DNA from 3 places in the Mesorhizobium sp. AR02 genome. Region 1 is predicted to be linked to each of the others. Evidence: predicted binding sites of a transcription regulator. Region 1 holds the regulator's gene; each other region holds the start of a gene.
What was found. The regulator PhoB, encoded in region 1, activates phosphate uptake and scavenging genes when phosphate is short. The targets are predictions, from matches to a motif close to TGTCATNNANCTGTCAT.
Positions count from the first base shown of each region.

Region 2: the regulator PhoB is predicted to act here: its motif matches at 4,302-4,318, upstream of DBIPINDM_RS26115 (acid phosphatase).
Region 3: the regulator PhoB is predicted to act here: its motif matches at 3,960-3,976, upstream of ppk2 (polyphosphate kinase 2).

Region 1 is NZ_CP080531.1:3,428,719-3,436,095, forward strand. It holds gene pstS (phosphate ABC transporter substrate-binding protein PstS) at 283-1,338, shown strand; gene pstC (phosphate ABC transporter permease subunit PstC) at 1,406-2,389, shown strand; gene pstA (phosphate ABC transporter permease PstA) at 2,393-3,244, shown strand; gene pstB (phosphate ABC transporter ATP-binding protein PstB) at 3,241-4,044, shown strand; gene phoU (phosphate signaling complex protein PhoU) at 4,070-4,777, shown strand; gene phoB (phosphate regulon transcriptional regulator PhoB) at 4,797-5,486, shown strand; gene DBIPINDM_RS20815 (ROK family protein) at 5,699-6,943, opposite strand; gene xylF (D-xylose ABC transporter substrate-binding protein) at 7,213-7,377, shown strand, end outside.
Region 2 is NZ_CP080531.1:4,544,945-4,552,321, forward strand. It holds gene DBIPINDM_RS26085 (GNAT family N-acetyltransferase) at 1-442, shown strand, start outside; gene DBIPINDM_RS26090 (DUF6665 family protein) at 444-755, shown strand; gene DBIPINDM_RS26095 (cupin domain-containing protein) at 759-1,103, opposite strand; gene petA (ubiquinol-cytochrome c reductase iron-sulfur subunit) at 1,419-1,979, shown strand; gene DBIPINDM_RS26105 (cytochrome b) at 1,997-3,337, shown strand; gene DBIPINDM_RS26110 (cytochrome c1) at 3,365-4,231, shown strand; gene DBIPINDM_RS26115 (acid phosphatase) at 4,364-5,059, shown strand; gene DBIPINDM_RS26120 (hypothetical protein) at 5,188-5,847, opposite strand; gene DBIPINDM_RS26130 (nuclear transport factor 2 family protein) at 5,868-6,350, shown strand; gene DBIPINDM_RS26135 (adenine phosphoribosyltransferase) at 6,425-6,970, shown strand; gene DBIPINDM_RS26140 (MaoC family dehydratase) at 7,090-7,377, opposite strand, start outside.
Region 3 is NZ_CP080531.1:7,151,509-7,158,885, reverse strand. It holds gene DBIPINDM_RS39190 (multidrug efflux MFS transporter) at 1-155, opposite strand, end outside; gene DBIPINDM_RS39185 (GntR family transcriptional regulator) at 273-938, shown strand; gene DBIPINDM_RS39180 (DUF982 domain-containing protein) at 1,028-1,288, shown strand; gene DBIPINDM_RS39175 (hypothetical protein) at 1,343-1,489, opposite strand; gene DBIPINDM_RS39170 (glycosyl transferase family 90) at 1,685-2,656, shown strand; gene DBIPINDM_RS39165 (aldo/keto reductase) at 2,760-3,803, opposite strand; gene ppk2 (polyphosphate kinase 2) at 4,082-5,002, shown strand; gene DBIPINDM_RS39155 (dihydrofolate reductase family protein) at 5,228-5,875, opposite strand; gene DBIPINDM_RS39150 (glyoxalase superfamily protein) at 6,065-6,607, opposite strand; gene hemB (porphobilinogen synthase) at 6,868-7,377, opposite strand, start outside.

The DNA.
Region 1 (7,377 bases):
GGCCTTGAGCAACGCGCTCCCGTCCGGATTTTCTTCAGTTGGGAAAGCCCCGTCGAATCCGGCGGCGGCTCCAGCCGATGAATGGCCCAAGTCACTGATTCCGGGGGCAAACTCGGATCAGGCCACGACCACCCAACGCCACCGCCTTTTCCAGTGCCGGCAACGCGTTACCGGGCTGACACGAAACTGTCATGCGACTGTTATAATCGAAGGCTATTGGCCTCAGCGGGCGCTGGTTAGGAATGGCGCCGAGAGACCATCTTCCGAACAGGAGCAGGCCACATGAGACATTTCATCCGCTCGGCGGCCGTTGCGATCGCAATGGCTACAGCGTCTACCTTCACCCTTTCCGCAGCAATGGCAGCTGACCTTTCCGGCGCCGGCTCGACCTTCATCTATCCGGTGTTCGCCAAGTGGGCCGACACCTACAAGAAGGATACCGGCATCGGCCTCAACTACCAGTCGATCGGTTCCGGCGGCGGCATCAAGCAGGTCATCGCCAAGACCGTGACTTTCGGCGCCACCGACAAGCCGATGTCCGATGCCGATCTGGAAAAGAACGGCCTCGTGCAGTTCCCGATGGTGATGGGCGGCATCGTGCCGATCGTCAACCTCACTGGCGTCAAGCCGGGCGAACTCGTCCTCGACGGCAAGACGCTCGCCCAGATCTATCTCGGCGCCATCACCACCTGGGACGATGCCGCGATCAAGGCGCTGAACCCCACCCTCACCCTGCCGTCGACCGCGATCGCCGTCGTGCATCGTTCGGATGGCTCGGGCACCACCTTCAACTTCACCAACTATCTGGTGAAGCTCTCGCCCGACTGGAAGGACAAGGTTGGTTCGGACACCGCCGTCGAATGGCCGACGGGCGTCGGCGCCAAGGGCAGCGAAGGCGTTGCCAACACCGTCAAGCAGACGGATGGCGGTATCGGCTACGTCGAATACGCCTATGCCAAGCAGAACAACCTGTCCTACTCCAAGATGCTGAATGCAGCCGGCAAGGTCGTCGAGCCGTCGCTCGAATCCTTCGGCGCTGCCGCTTCGAATGCCGACTTCAAGACTGCCAAGAACTTCAACGTCATCATCACCAACGAGCCCGGCGACACCACCTGGCCGATCGCGGCTTCCACCTGGGTTCTGATCCACAAGGCTCCGGATGATGCCGCTGCCACCGGCGAAGCCCTGAAGTTCTTTGCCTGGGCCTACAAGGACGGCAAGGAAACCGCCAAGGCGCTCGACTATGTCTCGATCCCCGACAGCGTCGTCGACCTGATCAAGGCTTCGTGGAAGGCCGACATCCAGGCCGACGGCAAGCCCGTCTACGCCGGCGAGTAATATCCCTTGAAGGAGCGCCGCGCCCGCGGCGCTCCTTTTCCTTCAATTCGAAAGAGCCGAGCTTGACATGAGCGCTGTCCAGGAAGCCTTGCCAGCCGTCAGAAGTTCGCGCGATGCCACCGTTCGACGGTTCGCGCTGACCGACTCGATCTTCCACGGAATGACCCGCGCTGCCGCAATCTTGGTGCTGGTCCTGCTCGGCGGCGTCGCGGTCTCGCTGTTTGCCGGTTCCTGGCAAGCCCTGTCGACCTTCGGCTTTTCCTTCCTGACCAGCGAAAGCTGGAACCCGGTGACCGAGAAGTTCGGTGCCCTGGCGCCCATCTACGGCACCATCATCACCTCGGCCATCGCCATCCTGATCGCCGTGCCGCTCGGCATCGGCATCGCCATCTTCCTCACCGAGCTTTGCCCGCGCCCGCTGCGGCGCCCGATCGGCATGGCGGTTGAATTGCTGGCCGGCATCCCTTCGATCATTTACGGCATCTGGGGCCTGTTCGTCCTGGCACCGTTCCTGCAAACGACCGTGCAGCCCTTCATCATCAACGTGTTCCATGGCGTTCCCGGTCTCAACAGCCTGTTTGCCGGCCCGCCCTATGGCATCGGCCTGCTGACCTCGTCGATGATCCTGGCCATCATGGTGCTGCCCTTTATCACCTCGATCACCAAGGACGTCTTCGACACGGTGCCTCCCGTACTGAAGGAATCGGCCTACGGCATTGGTTGCACGACCTGGGAAGTGACCCGCCGCGTCGTCATTCCCTACACCCGGATCGGCATCATGGGCGGCGTCATGCTCGGCCTCGGCCGCGCTCTCGGCGAAACCATGGCGGTGACCTTTGTCATCGGCAACGCGCACCGCATCTCGACCTCGCTGTTCGCGCCGGCAACGACGATCTCCGCGACCATCGCCAACGAATTCACCGAAGCGGTCGGCGATCTCTACACCTCCTCGCTGGTGGCGCTCGGCCTGATCCTGTTCGTCATCACTTTCCTGATCCTTGCCATCGCACGCTACATGCTGATGCGCATCGACGCCCGCACGGGAGCCTGACCGATGTCGACAGCCACGTCGCTTCACCAGAGCCGCAAGCGCAAGAATGGCGTGATGATGACGCTGTGCGTCGTCGCCGCGGGCATCGGCCTTGCCTGGCTGGCGCTCATCCTCGGCGCGCTGCTCTACAAGGGCCTCGCCGGTGTCTCTCTCTCGGTCTTCACGGAAATGACGCCGCCACCCGGCGATGCCGGCGGCCTGCTCAATGCCATTTACGGCAGCATCGTGATGACCATCATCGGCATCATCGTCGGTACGCCGATCGGTGTGCTGGCCGGCACCTACATGGCTGAATACGGGCGCTTCTCGAAGCTCACCACTGTTGTGCGTTTCATCAACGACATCCTTCTGTCGGCGCCGTCGATCATCATCGGCCTGTTCGTCTATGAGCTGATGGTGCGGCCGATGGGGCATTTCTCGGCGATCGCCGGCGCTGTCGCGCTCGCCATCCTGGTCATCCCGGTCGTCGTGCGCACCACCGAGGACATGCTCAACCTGGTGCCCAACGCCTTGCGCGAAGCCGGCACCGCGATCGGCGCGCCGCGCTGGGTGGTCATCAAGTCGGTCGCCTACCGCGCCGCACTGTCCGGCATCGTCACCGGTATATTGCTGGCCATCGCCCGCATCTCTGGCGAGACGGCACCGCTTCTTTTCACGGCGCTGAACAACCAGTTCTGGTCGAGCAATCTCAACGCGCCGATGGCCAGCCTGCCTGTCACCATCTTCCAGTTCGCTCTCAGCCCCTACGAGGAATGGCAGCAACTGGCCTGGACCGGCGCACTCATAATCACATTGACGGTTCTCGCGCTCAGCATCTTTGCGCGCAGCCTGACCGGACGCAGAGAGGACAAATGAGCCAGATGTTGTCTCCAGACATGACGATCGCCGCCGAGGCGGTGGCCAAGGCCAAGATCGAGGTCAAGAACCTCAACTTCTACTATGGCCAGTCGAAGGCGCTGAAGGATATCACGCTGTCGCTGCCCGAGCGCAGCGTCACCGCCTTCATTGGCCCGTCGGGCTGCGGAAAGTCGACGCTGCTGCGCGTCTTCAACCGCATCTACGAGCTTTATCCCAAGCAGACCGCCGAGGGCCAGGTGCTGCTCGACGGCCAGAACGTTCTCGACCGCTCGCAGGATCTCAACCTGCTGCGCACCAAGATCGGCATGGTGTTCCAGAAGCCGACGCCGTTCCCGATGTCGATCTATGAGAACATCGCTTTCGGCGTCAGGCTCTATGAGAAGATCAGCAAGGCCGAGATGGACGGCCGTGTCGAGCAGGCGCTGAAGCGCGCAGCACTGTGGACCGAGGTCAAGGACAAGCTCAATGCCAGCGGCCTCAGCCTGTCTGGCGGCCAGCAGCAGCGGCTTTGCATCGCCCGCACGGTGGCGGTGAAGCCGGAGGTCATTCTGCTCGACGAGCCGGCCTCGGCGCTCGACCCGCTGTCGACCGCCAAGATCGAGGAGCTGATCGACGAATTGCAGGCCGACTACACGATCGTCATCGTCACCCACAACATGCAGCAGGCGGCGCGTGTCTCGAAGCAGACCGCTTTCATGTATCTGGGCGAACTGGTCGAGTTCGACAAAACCGAGAAGATCTTCACGTCGCCTCGCGAGAAGCGCACGCAAGACTACATCACCGGCCGCTTCGGCTGATCGCACGCATACGAGGACCAGGATCATGGCCGAACACACAGTTGCAGCCTTCGACGAGGATCTCGGACAGATCAGCAGGCTGATCAGTGACATGGGCGATCTCGCCGGCTCGATGGTCGGTGGCGCCACCAAGGCGCTGCTGAATTCCGACAACGCTCTCGCTCAGCGCGTGGTTTCCGACGATGCCATCATGGACGCGCGTCAGCGCGAGCTCGACGACCGCGCCATCACGCTGATCGCCAAGCGCCAGCCGATGGCCGATGATCTGCGCCATGTCGTCGGGTCGATCCGCATGGCCGGCGACCTCGAGCGCATTGGCGACCTTGCCAAGAACATCGCCAAGCGCGTCGGCACCGTCGGCCTCAGCGCCACGCCGCGCGACCTGTCGCATTCCATCGACGCCATGGCACAGCTGGTGCTGATCCAGGTGCAGGGCGTGATCGAAGAGTATGCGGCGCGCGATGCCGCGGCACTGGCGAAGCTGCGCGCCGACGACGAACGCATCGACGTCAAATACACCTCCGTCTTCCGCGAACTGCTGACCTACATGATGGAGGATCCGCGCAACATCACGGCTTGCACGCATCTGTTGTTCTGCGCCAAGAATCTCGAACGCATCGGCGACCACGTGACCAACATTGCCGAAAACGCCTACTATGTCCTGACCGGCACGCAGTTGCCCGCCAATCGTCCCAAGCAGGACGAGACGGCGATGTCGGCGCCCGCGGCCTGACGCAAGAGGTGACCAATCGATGATCGCGCCACGCATTATGGTGGTGGAGGATGAGGAGCCGCTGGGGGTGCTGCTCCGTTACAATCTTGAATCCGAAGGCTACCAGGTGGAGGTGGTGCCGCGCGGCGACGAGGCTGAAATCCGCCTGCAGGAGAACGTGCCCGACCTTCTGGTGCTCGACTGGATGGTGCCGGCGGTGTCCGGCATCGAACTCTGTCGGCGCCTGCGGATGCGGCCCGAGACCGAGCGGCTGCCGATCATCATGCTGACCGCGCGGGGCGAAGAAAGCGACCGCGTACGTGGGCTCTCGACCGGCGCCGACGACTATCTGGTCAAGCCGTTCTCGACGCCGGAATTCATGGCTCGCGTCAAGGCGCTGCTGCGCCGCGCCAAGCCGGAAGTTCTGTCCAGCGTGCTCAAGGTCGGCGACATCGTGCTCGACCGTGAATCGCACCGGGTTTATCGCAAGAAGAGCGAGATCCGGCTCGGGCCGACCGAGTTCCGCCTGCTCGAATTCATGATGCGTCATCCCGGCCGCGTGTTCTCGCGCAGCCAGCTGCTCGACAATGTCTGGGGCGAGACGATCTATATCGACGAGCGCACCGTCGACGTGCATGTCGGCCGGCTGCGCAAGGCGGTCAACAATGGCCGCATGCCGGACGTGATTAGAACCATTCGGGGCGCCGGCTACGCGATCAGGGAAGATTAGAGCCTTGGCGCGGAAGCGTTGATAGGTTGAATGTCTCCACTCCCGGGTCACACGCATTGATGATTGGCTGAGACGCTCATGACCTCGTCATCCTATGGCGGAGCAAGGAGCGAAGCGACGCCACCATTCCTCAGAGTTGATGACGAAGCTGAGAGGCTTCTGCCAATCTCCAAAGTCGGCGATGGTCTACGGCATCAATGACGGACGTCAGCTCAGGCTACGTTCTTTCCAACGCCTGACTTACCCTGCACCCCCGGCGCGAAAATTTCCTGGTCGACGAAGGTCAGTGCGCGCATGGCGCAGCCTTCGCGGATCAGCGGCAGTTCGTTCGGCTCGGTGTCGAAGGAAATCGATTTCGAGTGCTGGCCGCCTGCGGTCTGGGCGATCGCCTCGCGCAGTGCCGGCTCGATCAGGTCGAAGGCGGCGGCGCTGACGCCGACCATGGCGACGGGTGCGGGATCGATCAGCGCGAACAGGCTGCCGAGGCCATAACCGAGTGCCTCGCCGGCCCTGCGGTAGGCTTCGCGCTCGGGGCCGTCCCGTTCCCGCGCCGTCGCGGCGAGCGCCCGCATCTGCGCGTCGCTGACATCGGCGACCGGCTCGGTGTCCTCGCTGAGCTGCCTGGCGTTGCGCCAGATGGCGTAGTTGCCGGCATAGGCCTCGACGCAGCCGCGGCGTCCGCAGCGGCAGAGCGCGCCGCCCGGCCGATGGATCATGTGGCCGAACTCGCCACCAGAGGAATGGGTGCCGGTAAACAGCTCGCCCTTCAGCACCAGGCCCATGCCGATGCCGTGCGACAGAAGGATGGCGATGAAGTCGTCGCGGTAGCGCTCCGGATCGCGCCAGCGCAGCGCCACCGCCATCATGTTGCAGTCGTTTTCCATGGTGGCGGGGATGCCGAACTCGGCCTCGAGTATGTCGGCGAAGGCGATGTCGGTCTGCGGTGTGATCGGCGACCACAGCATCGAGCGGGCCTCGGTGTCGGTGATGCCCTGGATCGCCAGCGCGATGCGGGCGACGCTGCGCACGTCGATATCGGGATCCTCGAGGCGCCGTCGTACGATGGCGACGCATTCACCGATCAGCGCCTCGCGCGACATGGTCAGCGTGTCCAGCCGGCGCTGTTCTTCCGATACCACCTGGCCGGCATAGTCGATGACGGCGACGGAGAGGAAATTCAGCGACAGCACCACGGTCATGACAGCCGCGGCCTCCGGATTGAGGCCGAGGCCAACCTGTGGCCTGCCGCGTTTCAGCGCGCCGGCTTCGCTCGGCTTGCCTTCGGCCAGGATGCCTTCGCCGATCAGGTCGGAAGAGATCGCCGATATGGTCGAATGGCTGAGGCCGGTGGTCGCGGCAATCTCGGTGCGCGAGGGCCGACCGGCCCGGCGCACGGCCGCAATCACCATCGCGCGGTTGCGCCGGCGCAGATCGTCGTGGCGGATTCCGACCGACATGTTTCCCACATCCTCCCGGTCGCCGCGGTTCTTCCTGCCCCTCGAACGCTGCCGACGACACGCCCAAATAGTGGCAGAAGCGGCCCGTCCTGTCATTTATTTATTCCGGGGCTCGAAAAAAATTCGCAGGGACATCAAAATCCATCAGAATCGTTGTTGACAGCGTTCCGGTGTTGGCTCAGTGTTTTTTCGAGGCTCGAAAAAATAGAGCCTCTGTGCCGGCCTTAGGGCCAGTTTGGTCGCGCCATACGCGGCGCAGGGAGGATATCATGAAGAGATTCACGGCCGCCATCCTGGCGGGTGTCGCCATGTCGCTGACGCTTGCGTCGGTCGCGCAGGCGAAGGACAAGGTCATCGGTGTTTCGTGGTCCAACTTCCAGGAAGAGCGCTGGAAGACCGACGAAGCCGCCATGAAGAAGGCGATCGAGGCCGCC
Region 2 (7,377 bases), 1.1 Mb from region 1:
CCGGCCGACCGCGCCGGCCTTCGACAGGCTGAAGGACGAGAGCCGGCTGGAAGGCTACTGGATGCTGGTGCGCCTGGCGGATGGCTGGGCAAGCGGGCATAACTCTGGCGGCCGCAACAAGTTCCTGAAGCGGGGCGAGGCGCTTTACGGGGCATGGCATGGCCGGGAGCTCGCCGGTGTCTGCGGGCTGAACATCGATCCCTATGTCGAGGGCAAGGATCAGGGTCGGGTCCGGCACCTGTTCGTCAGCGCGCCTCACCGCCGCGCCGGCCTTGGCCGCATGCTGGTCGAGACCGTCATCGATAGGGCTCGCCAGTATTTCACGGTGTTGAACACCCGCGCGCCGCCGGAAGCCTTCGGCTTCTATGAAGGGCTTGGCTTTCGGCGCGTCGCAGGCGAAGAATTCGTCACCCACCGCTTCGTGCTCGGGAAGGGGAACTGAAATGTCCTTGCGTCCGCCATCTCATCTTGCTGGCTCGTCGGCCGCCGAAGCGGCCTTCGACGCGCTCGGCCATGAAATCCTGGCCGAGAAAGCCGCGGCACTCGGCCGTGCTGGCCAAAAGGTCGAGGAAACGCTGGCTCGGCTAAGCGACAATGCAGACGAGGAACTGCGTCCCCGGCTTCTCAAGGAGGCTGCTGTGGCCGTGCACGCCTATTTCATCCAGCGCGAACTTTGCGGCCTGCGCAGGCACGAGGCCGTCATCCGCGAGTATGGCATACCCAAGGCGGTGCTTGTCCGGTTGGGGGCGATGTAAGGATCATTCGAGCCATTCGGTGATGAACTTGCCGTTCTCGTGAATGTCGGTGGTTTCCAGGGGACCCGGACCGAGATTGGTGAATTTGTGCGGCGTGTGGGGCGGCACGATGACAATCTGGCCGGCGGAAGCCTCGATTTCCTGGTCGCCGACGGTGAACAGGCCGGTACCCTGGCGGATGATGAATATCTCTGCGTAAGGGTGGGCGTGCAGCCGCGGGCCGCCGCCGACATCGGGCAGGTAGTTGAAGATCAGGCAGGAGTTGGAGCCGTAGGCACCGCATTGCAACTCGCCCTTCCAGTGGTCGGAGCGAACTGCCCATTCCTCACGGTCTATGACGTGTGCCATGCCTGGGAGGATAGATCACACCAACGCCCCGTGTCGAGGCAAGCTACAGGCTCGGATTTTGCTGATATTTCCCGGTTGTTTAGCCGCCTTTTGCGGCCATTCGCCGTCCCGCCAGGCAATAGGGGATTTTGTCCCCGCGACAATCTGCCCTTGTGCCTTGACCCGTCTGGACAAAAACGGGCTTCACGCATAAACCGAAGTCCAAATGCCGGAGGAATTCGCTAGCCTGTTCGCCATGCGCTGTCGGGTTGGCGTGATTGAGCGGGGAACAAGGCTCGGCCACCGGCGCGGAAGAGGCGAAAGGATCAGGCACCCGTGAGCGCAACCGACATCCACGATCCCAATCGTCGAGATTTTCTTTATGTCGCCACGGGCATGGCCGCTGTGGTCGGGGCCGGTGCCGTCGCCTGGCCGTTCATCGACCAGATGCGTCCCGATGCCTCGACGCTGGCGCTCGCTTCAGTCGAAGTCGATGTCGCCTCGCTGACGCCTGGCATGTCGCTGATCGTCAAGTGGCGCGGCAAGCCGGTCGTGGTGCGCAACCGCACCGAAAAGGAAATGAAGGACGGCGAGGCCGTCAACCTTTCCGATCTGAAGGATCCGATCGCCCGCAACGCCAATCTGCCGTCCGACGCGCCGGCGACCGACGCCAACCGCACCACGCCGGGCAAGGAAGCCTGGATGGTGATGGTTCAGGTCTGCACGCATCTCGGCTGCATTCCGCTCGGCCAGGAAGGCGATTTCGGCGGCTGGTTCTGCCCGTGCCATGGTTCGCAATACGACACCGCCGGCCGCATCCGCAAAGGCCCGGCGCCTGAGAACATGGCTGTGCCGTTATTCAAGTTCATTTCCGATACCAAGATCCTTATCGGTTGAGGCAGGGGGATATTTCGATGAGCGAGGGACACTCGACCTACACGCCCAAAACCGGTATCGAACGCTGGTTCGACGCCCGCATGCCGCTGCCGCGGCTGGTCTATGACAGCTTCGTCGCCTATCCGGTGCCGCGCAACCTCAACTACATGTGGACCTTCGGCGGCATCCTGTCGATCATGCTGGTGGCGCAGATCCTGACCGGCATCGTGCTGGCCATGCACTACACGGCCGACACCAATCTCGCCTTCGGCTCGGTCGAGAAGATCATGCGCGACGTGAATTCCGGCTGGCTGTTGCGCTACATGCATGCCAACGGCGCCTCGTTCTTCTTCATCGCCGTCTACATGCACATCTTCCGTGGCCTCTATTACGGCTCCTACAAGGCGCCGCGCGAACTGCTCTGGATCCTCGGCTGCATCATCTATCTCCTGATGATGGCGACCGGCTTCATGGGCTACGTGCTGCCATGGGGACAGATGAGCTTCTGGGGCGCCACCGTCATCACCGGCTTCTTCAGCGCCATTCCGCTGGTCGGCGAGTGGATCCAGCAGTTGCTGCTCGGCGGCTTCGCCGTCGACAACCCGACGCTGAACCGCTTCTTCGCGCTGCACTACCTGCTGCCGTTCATGATCACCGGCGTCGTCGTGCTGCACGTCTGGGCGCTGCATGTCGTGGGTCAGTCGAACCCGACCGGCATCGAGGTCAAGTCGAAGACCGACACCGTCGCCTTCACCCCTTACGCGACCATCAAGGACGCGTTCGGCATGATCGTGTTCCTGTTCATCTTCGCCTATTTCATCTTCTTCCTGCCGAACTATCTCGGCCATCCCGATAATTACATCGTCGCCAACCCGCTGAAGACGCCGGCCCATATCGTGCCGGAATGGTACTTCCTGCCGTTCTACGCGATCCTGCGCGCCATCACCTTCAACATCGGGCCGATCAACTCCAAGCTCGGCGGCGTGCTGTGCATGTTCGGCGCCATCGTCATGCTGTTCCTGGTGCCGTGGCTCGACACCTCCAAGGTGCGCTCGGCGGTCTACCGGCCCTGGTACAAGCTGTTCTTCTGGCTGTTCGTGGCCGATGCCATCCTGCTTGGCTGGCTTGGCTCGCAGCCGGCGGAAGGCGGCGGTCTGTTGACCCTCCTGATAGGTGAGTTCGTGGGCAACTACGTTGGCTACGCTCAAGCGGCGACGCTGTTCTATTTCGCCTTCTTCCTGATCGTACTGCCGGTGCTTGGCCTGATCGAGACGCCGCGCAGGCTGCCGAACTCGATCACCGAGGCGGTGCTCGAGAAGAACAAGGGTGGCAGCGGGCATCCGGCGGGCGCCACGGCCGCGCCAGAGACCAAGGGCTGAGCGGTAGAGAATCTAAGGGGATTTGGCATGAAAAAGATTCTCACCTCGCTGGCGCTGATCGGCCTTGTGGCCGCCGGCACCGCCGCCTTCGCGGCCGAAGAGGCGCACAATGCGGCAGCGCCGACGCATTTCCCGATCAATGAGCCGAAGGAGATGAGCTGGAGCTTCACGGGTCCGATCGGTACCTATGACAAGGGCCAGCTGCAGCGCGGCCTGAAGGTCTACAAGGAAGTCTGCTCGGCCTGCCATTCGATGAATTTGGTGGCGTTCCGCACGCTGGAAGGCCCAACGGGCCTTGGCTATTCGGATGCCCAGATCAAGTCGCTGGCGGCCACCTACACCATCCATGACGGCCCCAACGATGCCGGCGAGATGTTTGACCGTCCCGGCAAGCCATCGGACTATTTCCCGGCGCCGTTCGCCAATGTAGAGGCCGCCGCGGCCGCCAATGGTGGCGCGGCGCCGCCCGACATGTCGCTGCTGGCCAAGGCGCGCGGCGTCGAGCGCGGCTTTCCGCAGTTCGTCTTCGACATCTTCACCCAGTATGATGCCGGCGGCCCCGACTACATCCATTCGCTGCTGACCGGCTACGACCAGACGCCGCCTGCCGGCATGGTCATCCCCGAAGGCACGCACTACAACCCGTACTTCATGTCCGGCGTGTCGCTGAAGATGCCCAAGCCGCTCTCCGACGGCCAGGTGACCTATGATGATGGCGCACCGCAGACGGTCGACCAATATTCCCGCGACGTCGCTGCCTTCCTGATGTGGGCGGCCGAGCCGCACATGGAAGCCCGCAAGCATACCGGCATCAACGTGCTGTTTTTCCTCCTGGTGTTTGGTGGATTGGTCTACCTGGTCAAGCGGAAGGTGTGGGAAGGCGTGGCGCACTAAGCAGCGCCAAGGCAACATATGATTACGAAAGGGCGCCTCGAGGCGCCCTTTCGCGTTTCCGGTGGCGGTGTGTCACATGGCCGTCACTGCACATAGCGATCCTGCGTCATTCCGAACAAAAGGATCGCACCCATGAAGAAATACGCATCGCTGGCGGCTGGTCTGCTGCTGCTGGTCATTGGCTCGGCCGCCCAGGCCGAAGACGCAAAACCCTTCGTCACCAACAAGGACATCGACCTGACGATGATCCTGCCGCCGCCGCCGGCAAACGATTCGGCTGAGACCAAGGCCGAACTTGGCGAGGTGCTGGCACTGCAGGTGACGCGCACGCCCGAGATGGTGGCCAGCGCCGTTGCCGATTCCGAGGAGAATGTCTGGCGCTTCGCCAATGTGATGGGGCCGAATTTCACCAAGGAGAAGCTGCCGAAATTCAGCGCCTTCTTCGATCGCGTCGTCGAGACCGAAGGCGCTGTCGTCGATCCGGCCAAGGATGTCTGGAAGCGCCCCCGTCCGCACCAGCTCAGCGATCTCGTCAAGCCGGCGGTCAAGCTGTCGAGCTCCGGCTCCTGGCCGTCCGGCCACGCCACCGTCGGCACCATGATGGGCATCATCCTGGCCGACATGGTCCCGGAGAAGCGCGCCGAGATCATGGCGCGCGCGGCCGAATACGCTCACAACCGTGAGGTTGGCGGTATCCACTATGCGTCCGACGTCGAGATGGGCAAGATTTCCGGCAGCGTCATTGCCGCAATCCTGCTCAACCGGGACGACTTCAAGGCCGAATACGAAGTGGCCAAGGCCGAGCTTCGCTCCGATCTCGGCATGTAAGTCCCAAAGCGTCGCGTCGAAGCGGATTCACGCGACGCGCTTGGGTGCTTTCTGCCCGCGCCAGCCGGGACGTCAATTTGTCTTCGTTCTCGAGCAGCGGGCTCCAGGAGACTGAAGCCGGCAACAGCTCACTGCGTCGACACTTGCACCGATATTGGAAAGGCAAAGTACAGGTTGCAGGCAAGAAGCTCGATACCTCGTTTTCCTTTGCGAGCGAGAGGCTCAGGCGCCTCAACGCCAACAGTTGCGCTGCCTTTGCCCTTCGTCTGCAGTGCGACGAGAGCATCATAGACTACGCGACGCTCGCGGACGGATGCCTGCTTCGGATTTTCAGGGTAATAAACGGGGATCGTCAAAATCAGATAGTTCATCCGACAGCGCGGCGCCGAAATCGCGATTGCCTTCCTGCGCAGAGCGATCTCGAACGCGCCGGACCGTTCGTCGAATCCAGTGATCCATTGTCGACGCGTATGCAATTGTCCAAGCGCGTCGCCGACCACGAAATCTGTCGGGCGTAGCACGACCGTCCAACTGGCCCGCTCGGCAGCGGAGACGACTGCCGGCGCCCAGCTCAGGAGCGAGGTTGCCATGATGACGGTCAGTATTTTTCGCAGAAGATGGGTCATGTAGCGACCATGGTTCGACCGGAAGGGGCGCTTCAGGCGCCCCTTTTTTACCTCTATGCGAGAGTTCGGCAACCAGTCCTTTGGCATAGCGCGGCGCTCAAACAGATGCGGATCGAGATCGGACGGCTTATGAAGCTGATGGGCTGCAATTCGATCGGACAAGTGTCGCGTGCCAATCTCCGGTGCAGGCGGCCGAACGGAAGGAGCGGATCATGGCGAACGGAATGGGTACGGACGAGGACGTGATACGGGCCGTCATCGACCGGCAGTTTGCCAGCCTTAGCTGGGATGAGAGTATCGCCCCAGGGTGGGATGATTTCGTCGGCGATTTCCTGGACGGCGCCAGCCTCTATCCGGCAGCCCGCCCGGCAAGACGCATCAGTGTTGTCGATTTCGTCGAGCGGATGCGTGGTCTGTCACGCACGTCGCTGCGATCGCTCCAGGAGACCGTGCTCGGTACCGATATCTGTGTCTTCGGCAACATCGCGATCGCGGCGGTCGCGGCGGAGATGATCGAGAACAGTGCCGAGACCAGCCGGTCCATGGAAATGCTGTTGCTGGTGAAGAGCCAAGGGCAGTGGAAGATCGTCGCGCAGGCATGGGACAGAGCGAACGAGGCCAATCCCTTGCCGGATGCGCTTGTCTCGGGCGTCACATCGCGCTAGCCGTTGTCGGTCGCGTCGGGTTTGGTCCCTGCGCCGTTTGCACTTGCCAGCTGGATCACCCGGAGAGCCGCCTCATGAAACCTTCGCTCGAAGACACGCTGCTGGCGTCGATCCGCACCATTCCGGACTATCCGAAGCCCGGCATCCTGTTTCGCGACATCACCACGCTGCTCGGCAATGCGCGCGCCTTCCGCCGCGCCATCGACGAGCTGGTGCATCCCTATGCCGGGCAGAAGGTCGACAAGATAGCAGGCATCGAGGCGCGCGGCTTCATCCTTGGGGGCGCCGTCGCCCATCAGCTCTCGGCCGGCTTCGTGCCGATCCGCAAGAAGGGCAAGCTGCCCTATGAGACGGTGCGCGTCGCCTACAGCCTGGAATACGGGCTGGACGAGATGGAAATGCACAAGGACGGCGTTGCCCCTGGTGAGAAAGTGATCCTCGTCGACGATCTGATCGCCACCGGCGGCACGGCGGAAGCGGCGGTGAAGCTGCTGCGCCAGATCGGCGCCGATATTCTTGCCGCCTGCTTCGTCATCGACCTGCCGGATCTCGGCGGGCGCGCCAAGCTTGAGGCGCTGGGTGTGCCGGTGCGGACGCTGATCGGGTTTGAAGGGCATTAGTGAGTGGTGAATAGTGAATAGTGAATAGTGAAGATCGGCGTTCGGTAACAGGCGTAACACCCACTACCCACTACTCACTACTCACTACTCACTACTCACTACTCACTACTCACTACTCACTACTCCACCTTCACCAACACAGCGCTCTCGAACTCCAGCACCTTGTCGCCGGTCGAATCGAAGGCTTCCGAGTGAAGCGCGAGCAGCCGCCAGCCGGGGCGCGATGAGATTGGGCGATGGGAAACCGCCTTGCGCGTGAAGGTGACGGTCTCGCCGGCATGGACGGGCTTCAGCCATTTCAGGTTCTTGAAGCCAGGCGAGGGGCCGAATTCGGGCATCGGGCCGGGGCCGTTCCAGCTGGCGCCACCGGCGTCCATGCGGGCTTCGAGGTTGAGCTTCATCCAGGT
Region 3 (7,377 bases), 3.7 Mb from region 1:
TGGCCCTGCGCGCCGAGCTGTTCGACATAGAGCGGCAGGAAAGGCAACAGCAGCGTCATGGCGATGAGCGTGCTGAACGAGCCCGCGAAACAGACGGCGAGATTGCGCCGCCAGTGGATGTTGTAGCCGCTCTGTTGCGTGTCTTCCTGTGCCATGTCCTGCCTGCCCGATATCAGCGCTTGTTGCGGATACCATTTTGGGATACCAAACCGGTATCCGTCATGAACTCCAACCCGGCTGCTGTCAATGCGGCTTCGGAGAAGGCCAGCGCGATGTCGCAGATGCAGAATGTCGAACGGCAGTTGCGCGAGATGATCCTCGGCCTCGAGATCGGTCCGGGTGAGAAACTGACCGAGCGCTGGATCGAAGCCCGCTTCGGCGCCTCGCGCACACCGGTCAGGGCGGCACTGCTGCGGCTGGAGACCGAGGGGCTGGTCAGCAGGGATGGCCGTGGCTGGACGGTGTCGCCCATCAACCTGGCCGAGCTCGAGCAGATTGCGGTCTATCGTGAAGCGGTCGAGGTCGCGGCTTTGCGGCTGACATGCGCGCGCGCTGACGGCAACGCCATCGACGTCATCGAGGCGATGCTCGATTCCTGCGACGAAAACACGCCGCGCGAGGAATGGCATCGTGTCGGCATGGATTTTCACATCGAACTGGCGCGCCTGTCGGGCAATGAATTCCTGTTCCGGGCGGTGCGCGATGCTATGACGCGGCTGTCGCGCGCCCGCTGGCTGGAGGTGCGTGATGAGGCTGCCCTTGGTCGCGCCTGGGCCGAACATCGCGCCATTCTGGCGGCAACGCGCCTTGGCGAGGCCGATGAAGCGGCGCGCCGGCTTTCAGCCCACATCGTCGGCAGCCGCGACCGGCTGGTGACGTCGCTCGCCAACGACCGACGCGGTCTTCGCGCCAGGGGATTTGCCGTCGTCGCCGCTTAGCGCTGTAAGGGCAGGGCAAAAGGGCAGCGGCCGGACACTAGGCGCACTTTCGGCCTCGCTTCACGGACGCCGATGGCGTAAGAGCGGCGATGGAAAACAACCGATTTGAAACACCCGTGACCGTCAAGTCCGTCACGGCGGGAAGCACCCAGCTCCTGCGCACGGCCCGCGAGGCTTCCGATTACCTGCTCAACAGCTGGCCCGGCAAGCGCAGTCCCAAGCATCGCGCAGCGCTGCAGGCCTGCCACGACGCGCTGGCCGGCGACAAGCCGGCCATGAACGCCCGGCGCGCCTTTATCGCCGCGGCGCGTGAAGTGGACGTTTTTGTCAGCGACAAGGCGCCCGCCTGACGCAGGGCGACAATCTGGATTGAGGCAAGGCCCGCATGTGCGGGCCTTTTGCCGTCATTCCGCTGTTTCGTTTTCGATCTCGCCCTCAGGCTTTGAACGTTCGCGCGCTGCAACCTTGGCCGCCAGCTTTTCGGCCTTCTTCGCCGCCTTCTGCCGGTCGCGTTCCTTGCGTTCCTGATCGTAGTTTGGTGCTCGCGCCATATCGGCTCCTTTTCATCGCCTTGCGGCTCTGACCCTGCCTAGGAGCATTAGCCGTCAAATACAACAGCTGAAGCGACAGTGCGGGCGCAGCCTCAGAGATCCGAGGGGGCTTGCCAGATCGGCGCCACAATGATGTAGGAAACGCGGGGCGCCAGCGTGTTGGGAGCTGCTCGTTTGTTTTTGATCAAGTGAACCATGGCCACAATCGCGCGGACGTCGGCAAAGGTTTTCTACTATGCGCGAAACGCGGCGCGCGATATCGTTCCACAAACCCTGTTCCGCCGCAGGCTGGCCATTCGCCTCGAAAAGGCCAGGCTTTGCGATGAGGCGGCGCGCCGACGGTTGAATTACTACAACAAGCTGCAGGATGGTTTCGCGCCAAGCGCCAATGCCATGCGCATCAGCAAGCTGCCCTTCACGCCGACCATGTACTATTACGACCTGAAGGAATTCGCCCGCTACTTCGATCCTGGATTGCTCATCGACATCGAATTCGGCGATGTCAGGAATGTGCCGAAGGTGCCGACGATCGTGAAGGACCGGCCGATCCGTGATGACGACGAGAACGCGGTCATCATGAAGCTCGACAAGTTCCGTCACTTCCAGATGCCGGCTGACGCCATCTCGTTCGCCGACAAGCTGCCGGCCGTGGTCTGGCGCGGCGATCTCAACAATCCGATCAGGACACGGTTCCTGCAAGCGGTGCGCGACCTGCCGTTCTGCGATGCCGGCTCGCACAAGCCCAACGCGCCGGCCGAATACGCCAAGCCCTTTCTCAGCATCAGCCAGCACCAGCGCTATCGCTACATCGTCTCGCTCGAAGGCAATGACGTGGCGACCAACCTCAAATGGATCTTGAACTCGAAGTCGCTCTGCCTGATGCCGCCGCCGACATACGAAACATGGTTCGCGGAGCGGCAACTCGAAGCCAATGTGCACTATGTGCCGCTCCAAGCCGATTTCTCCGACCTTGCCGAACATGTGGCCTATTTCGAACGGAACCCGGCGAAAGCAGAGCGCATCATCGCAACCGCGAACGCCTATTGCCGGATATTCAACGACGAACAGACCGAACAGGCGATCTCGCTTCTGGTGCTCTACAAATATTTCGTGCTGAGCGGTCAGATCAAACCGGATGCCGAGGTCTGGCGTTTCATCGAGGGCTAGTGCATGTCGCTCAAAAGAACGACATGCATCAACACGAAGACCTGAAGCGCGTCACCTGAATTCGCTTCGACGTGACGCGCTTGGGCGCTGCTCGCCTCTGCTGTCAGACGCCGCTTCGGTCAATCACGAGGTCGGCAGCACCAAAACGAGCCTTCGCCGTCAATTGCTGGTGCCAATAGGGGTAGAGCAGGGGCGGCCGGCTGACCGTGTCGAGGCGCTGGCGTTCGTCAGGGCTGAGCCCCAGGCTTGCCGCCGCGAGATTATCCTTGAGCTGGACATCGTTACGGGCGCCGATCACCAGCGAGGAGACGGTGGGGCGGCCGAGCAGCCAGGCAAGCGCCACTTGCGCCGCCGATACGCCGCGGGCCTTGCCGATCTCGACCAACTCATCGACGATCCGCCACAGCCGGTCCTCGTCGCGGATGGGCGGCTCGGACCAGCCGGCCAGCTGCCGTGCGGTCGGGCTGTCGCGGCGGTATTTGCCGGACAGCAAGCCGCCGGCGAGCGGGCTCCAGACCAGCACGCCCAGGCCCTGGTCGACCGAGATCGGCAGCAGTTCATACTCGGCCTCGCGGGCCTCCAGCGTGTAGTGGATCTGCTGGGTGACGAAACGCTGCTGGTGATGGCTGTCGCTGATCCCGATCGCCTTCATCACCTGCCAGCCGGACCAGTTGGAGCAACCGATATAGCGCACCTTGCCCTGGCTGGCCAAAGTGTCGAGCGCGGCGATCGTTTCCTCGACCGGGGTAAGGCCATCCCACTGGTGGACGAAATAGATATCGATGACGTCGGTCTTCAGCCGCTTCAGGCTCTTTTCGCATTCACGGATCAGATGGTGGCGCGACAGGCCTTCGTCGTTGGGTCCGCTGCCGATCCGCATGCGCGCCTTGGAGGCGATCAGCACATCGTTCTTGCGTTTGCCGCCGAGCGCCTCGCCGATGATCTCCTCCGACAGGCCGTTCGAATAGACATTGGCGGTGTCGATGAGGTTGATGCCGGCGTCGATGCACATGTCGATCATCCGCTTGGCTTCGGTAAGATCGCTGTTGCCGACCGCGGCGAACGGGCCTGCGCCGCCGAAGGTCATGGTGCCCAAAGTCAGTGTCGAAACCTTCAGGCCGGAACGGCCAAGGGTGCGGTATTCCATGTCGGTCCTCGCGATTGTGTTGAATTGGGGCGCCGCGAAGGGCAGCCCGAAATGCGACCGGGGATTTGTAGGACAATTCGGCCAGCTTGTCGCCATGCAATGATGATGGATCGACTAGACATCGCCGACTCCACAGCGCGCCAATCGCGCTTGGGCTGCAATAAAACCGTCACTGCCGGCCTATATTGAATCGGCTAAGGTGTTTCCATTCCAGGCCGCAGGCCAGCAGTTTGGGGTGCCGGACATGAACCGACAGGCTTGCAAGCGGAGCAACCGATATGACCGAGCTAAGACAGAATTCTCCCGCCAAGGACTGGCTCGAAGCCGAGCTCGCCGACACGCTCGACGAAGATTATGAGCTCGAAATGTCGGAGCCGGCGCTGTCGATGGAGATCGCCAAGATCTACAAGAACGCGCATCCGCCTTCGATCGACCGCATGCAATATTTTCGCGACCTGATCAGCTTGCAGTCCGAATTGATCAAGCTGCAGTCCTGGGTCGCCTATCACAAGAAGAAGCTGGTGGTGATCTTCGAGGGTCGCGATTCCGCCGGCAAGGGCGGCGTCATCAAGCGCATCACCCAGCGGCTCAATCCGCGCATCTGCCGCGTCGTGGCGCTGCCGGCGCCGACCGAGCGCGAGAAGTCGCAATGGTATTTCCAGCGCTATGTGCCGCATCTGCCGGCCGGCGGCGAGATCGTGTTGTTTGACCGCTCCTGGTACAACCGCTCCGGCGTCGAACGAGTGATGGGATTTGCCGATGGAGGTCAGGTCGAGGAATTTTTCCGCGACGTGCCGGAGTTCGAGCGCATGTTGGTGCGCTCGGGCATCACTGTCGTGAAATACTGGTTCTCGATCACCGACGAGGAACAGCAGATGCGCTTCCTGATGCGCATCCATGACCCGATGAAGCAGTGGAAGCTGTCGCCCATGGATTTGCAATCGCGCGTGCGCTGGGAGCAGTACACCAAGGCCAAGGAAGAGACCTTCGCCCGCACCAACATTCCCGAGGCGCCCTGGTTCATCGTCGAGGGCAACGACAAGAAGCGGGCGCGGCTGAACTGCATCGATCATCTGCTCAAGCAGATGCCGTATGAAGAGGTGCCGCACGAGGACATTACGCTGCCGGAGCGCGTCTTCAACCCCGAATACGAGCGCCAGACGCTGCCGCGCGAGCTTTACGTGCCGGAGAAGTATTGAGTGATTTCTTCCTTCTCCCCGTCACTATACGGGGAGAAGGTGCCCGAAGGGCGGATGAGGGGCGGCGCCGATCTTGACAATTGAACGCGGGCGGAAGCGATGCGCGGGTGTTGCCATTTGCTATTGGCGGTGCCGTCGGAAACGCAATCTTCAACCGGTCGCGCCGCCCCTCATTGCCCTGCCGGGCATTTCTCCCCGTATAGTGACGGGGAGAAAGAGCTGTAGCTACGTCCGCTTGATCACCACATGCGTGGCAAGCGGCGTCGCCACCTGCTCGCTGCACTGGTAGCCTAGCTTCAACATATCCAGGCCGGCAAAAAGGTTCTCGCCTCTGCCAAGCAGCACCGGCGAGATTGCCAGATGCATCTCGTCGATGAGCTTTTCCTGCAAATACTGGCGGATGGTGGCGACGCCGCCGCCAACCCGCACATCCTTGCCATCAGCCGCCGCCTTTGCCTGCTCGAGCGCCGAATGGATGCCGTCGGTGACGAAGTGGAAGGTGGTGCCGCCTTCCATGGTGATGGGTGCCCGCTCGTGGCGCGTCAGCACGAAAACCGGCACATGGTAGGGCGGGTTGTCACCCCACCAGCCTTTCCAGCTGTCGTCAGGCCATTCGCCGCGGATCGGCCCGAACATGTTGCGGCCGAGGATCCAGGCGCCGACATTTTCGAAACTGCGAGCCGCGAACGCCTCGTTGATATCGGTGGTGCCGCCATCTTGTCCGAGCACCATCTCACGGAAGGTGCGGGTGTCGACAAACCACTTGTGCAAGGATTCCCCTCCGACGCCGAGCGGATTTTGCAGATTCTGATCGGGACCGGCGCCATAGCCGTCGAGCGATAGGGTGAATGCGTTGACGCGAAGTTTGGGCATGGAGATCCTCCTCGATAACCAATTATGTTTTGCAATCGGTTTTCTTGTAGCAAACCGATTGCAGGTCACAAGCGGTGTTCCCTACGATGGAGACACGTCCTGACATCGTCGCCAAGTGACGTCCGGAATTTTGCGTAGCGATACGCTGCGGTGGCCACTGGTGGTCGCCGAAGCAGACGCAATATCAGGCTATTCGCCGGTGAGTTCCATGAAGCGGATGTGGTTGCTGAACGGGTCGATGACCTCGACCGTCAGCCGCCCGTCTTCGTGCTCGAGACCGGGCTTCATATAACGGTAGTCCTTGGCCGCAAGCTCTTTGTGAAAGTCGCGGATGGCTTTCATGTACACCACCATGTTGCCGCCCGGCGTCGCGTCGCCGGCATGTTCAGACAAATGCAGGACCAGGTTGCCGCGCGAGACCTGCGTATAAAGCGGGAAGTTGTCGCCGTAACGGTGCTCCCAGTCCACTGCGAAGCCGAGGTAGCCGAGATAGAATTCGTGCGCCTTGGCGACGTCGAAGATGCGCACGATCGGCGCCGTCCTTTCGAAAATGATCGTTTCCTGCCGGGCCGCCGGCGCATCGATTTTCGCCGACAGGATGTTCCAGGTCGCCAGTCCGAACTGGCGCGCGACGATCTCCAGGGCCTCGCTGTGGCTGATCGTCAGGTCGCGGGCGGCAAGCGCCTCCCGCATGGCTTTCGCCATGGTCTTGGCATCACGATAGGCAAGCATGTCCGTTTCCTCGGGTCACGGCGAAGTCTTCGTCAGTGCCCGCATTGCCGACGCCTTCGCCCGACGGTGAAACGGGTCAGGAAGCATCCTCTGGAGGCGTTCGCCATACCTCTCGGCGAGGTGCGGGCTGCCGGCCGCCTCCGGCCGTGCCGCCATCGTAGCCGGGTCACGCCGATCTTGTCAGCGGGAATTCGAAAGAACCACCGGCCGGTCGAAAGAGTGGTGACAGCTACTGAAAGGCCTTGCCCGGGAAGTCGGGGTTACCCCTTCAGCATCTGCGCCACTTCCGGCGCGAAATAGGTCAAGATGCCGTCGCAGCCGGCGCGCTTGAAGGCGAGCAGCGATTCCAGCATCGCCTTCTCGCCATCGATCCAGCCATTGGCGCCCGCCGCCTTGATCATCGAATATTCGCCCGACACCTGGTAGGCGAAGGTCGGCATCTGGAATTCGTCCTTCAGCCGGCGGATGATGTCGAGATAGGGCAGGCCGGGCTTGACCATCAGCATGTCGGCGCCCTCGGCGATGTCCTGCTCGGCCTCGCGCACCGCCTCGTCCGAATTGGCGTGGTCGATGTAGTAGGTCTTCTTGTCGCCCTTGAGCAGGCCGGCGGTGCCGACCGCCTCGCGGTAGGGGCCGTAGAAGGCCGAGGCGAACTTGGTTGCGTAGGACATGATCGCCACGTCCTGAAAACCGTTGGCGTCGAGCGCGTCGCGGATGGCGCCGATGCGGCCGTCCATCATGTCGGATGGCGCGATGATGTCGGCGCCGGC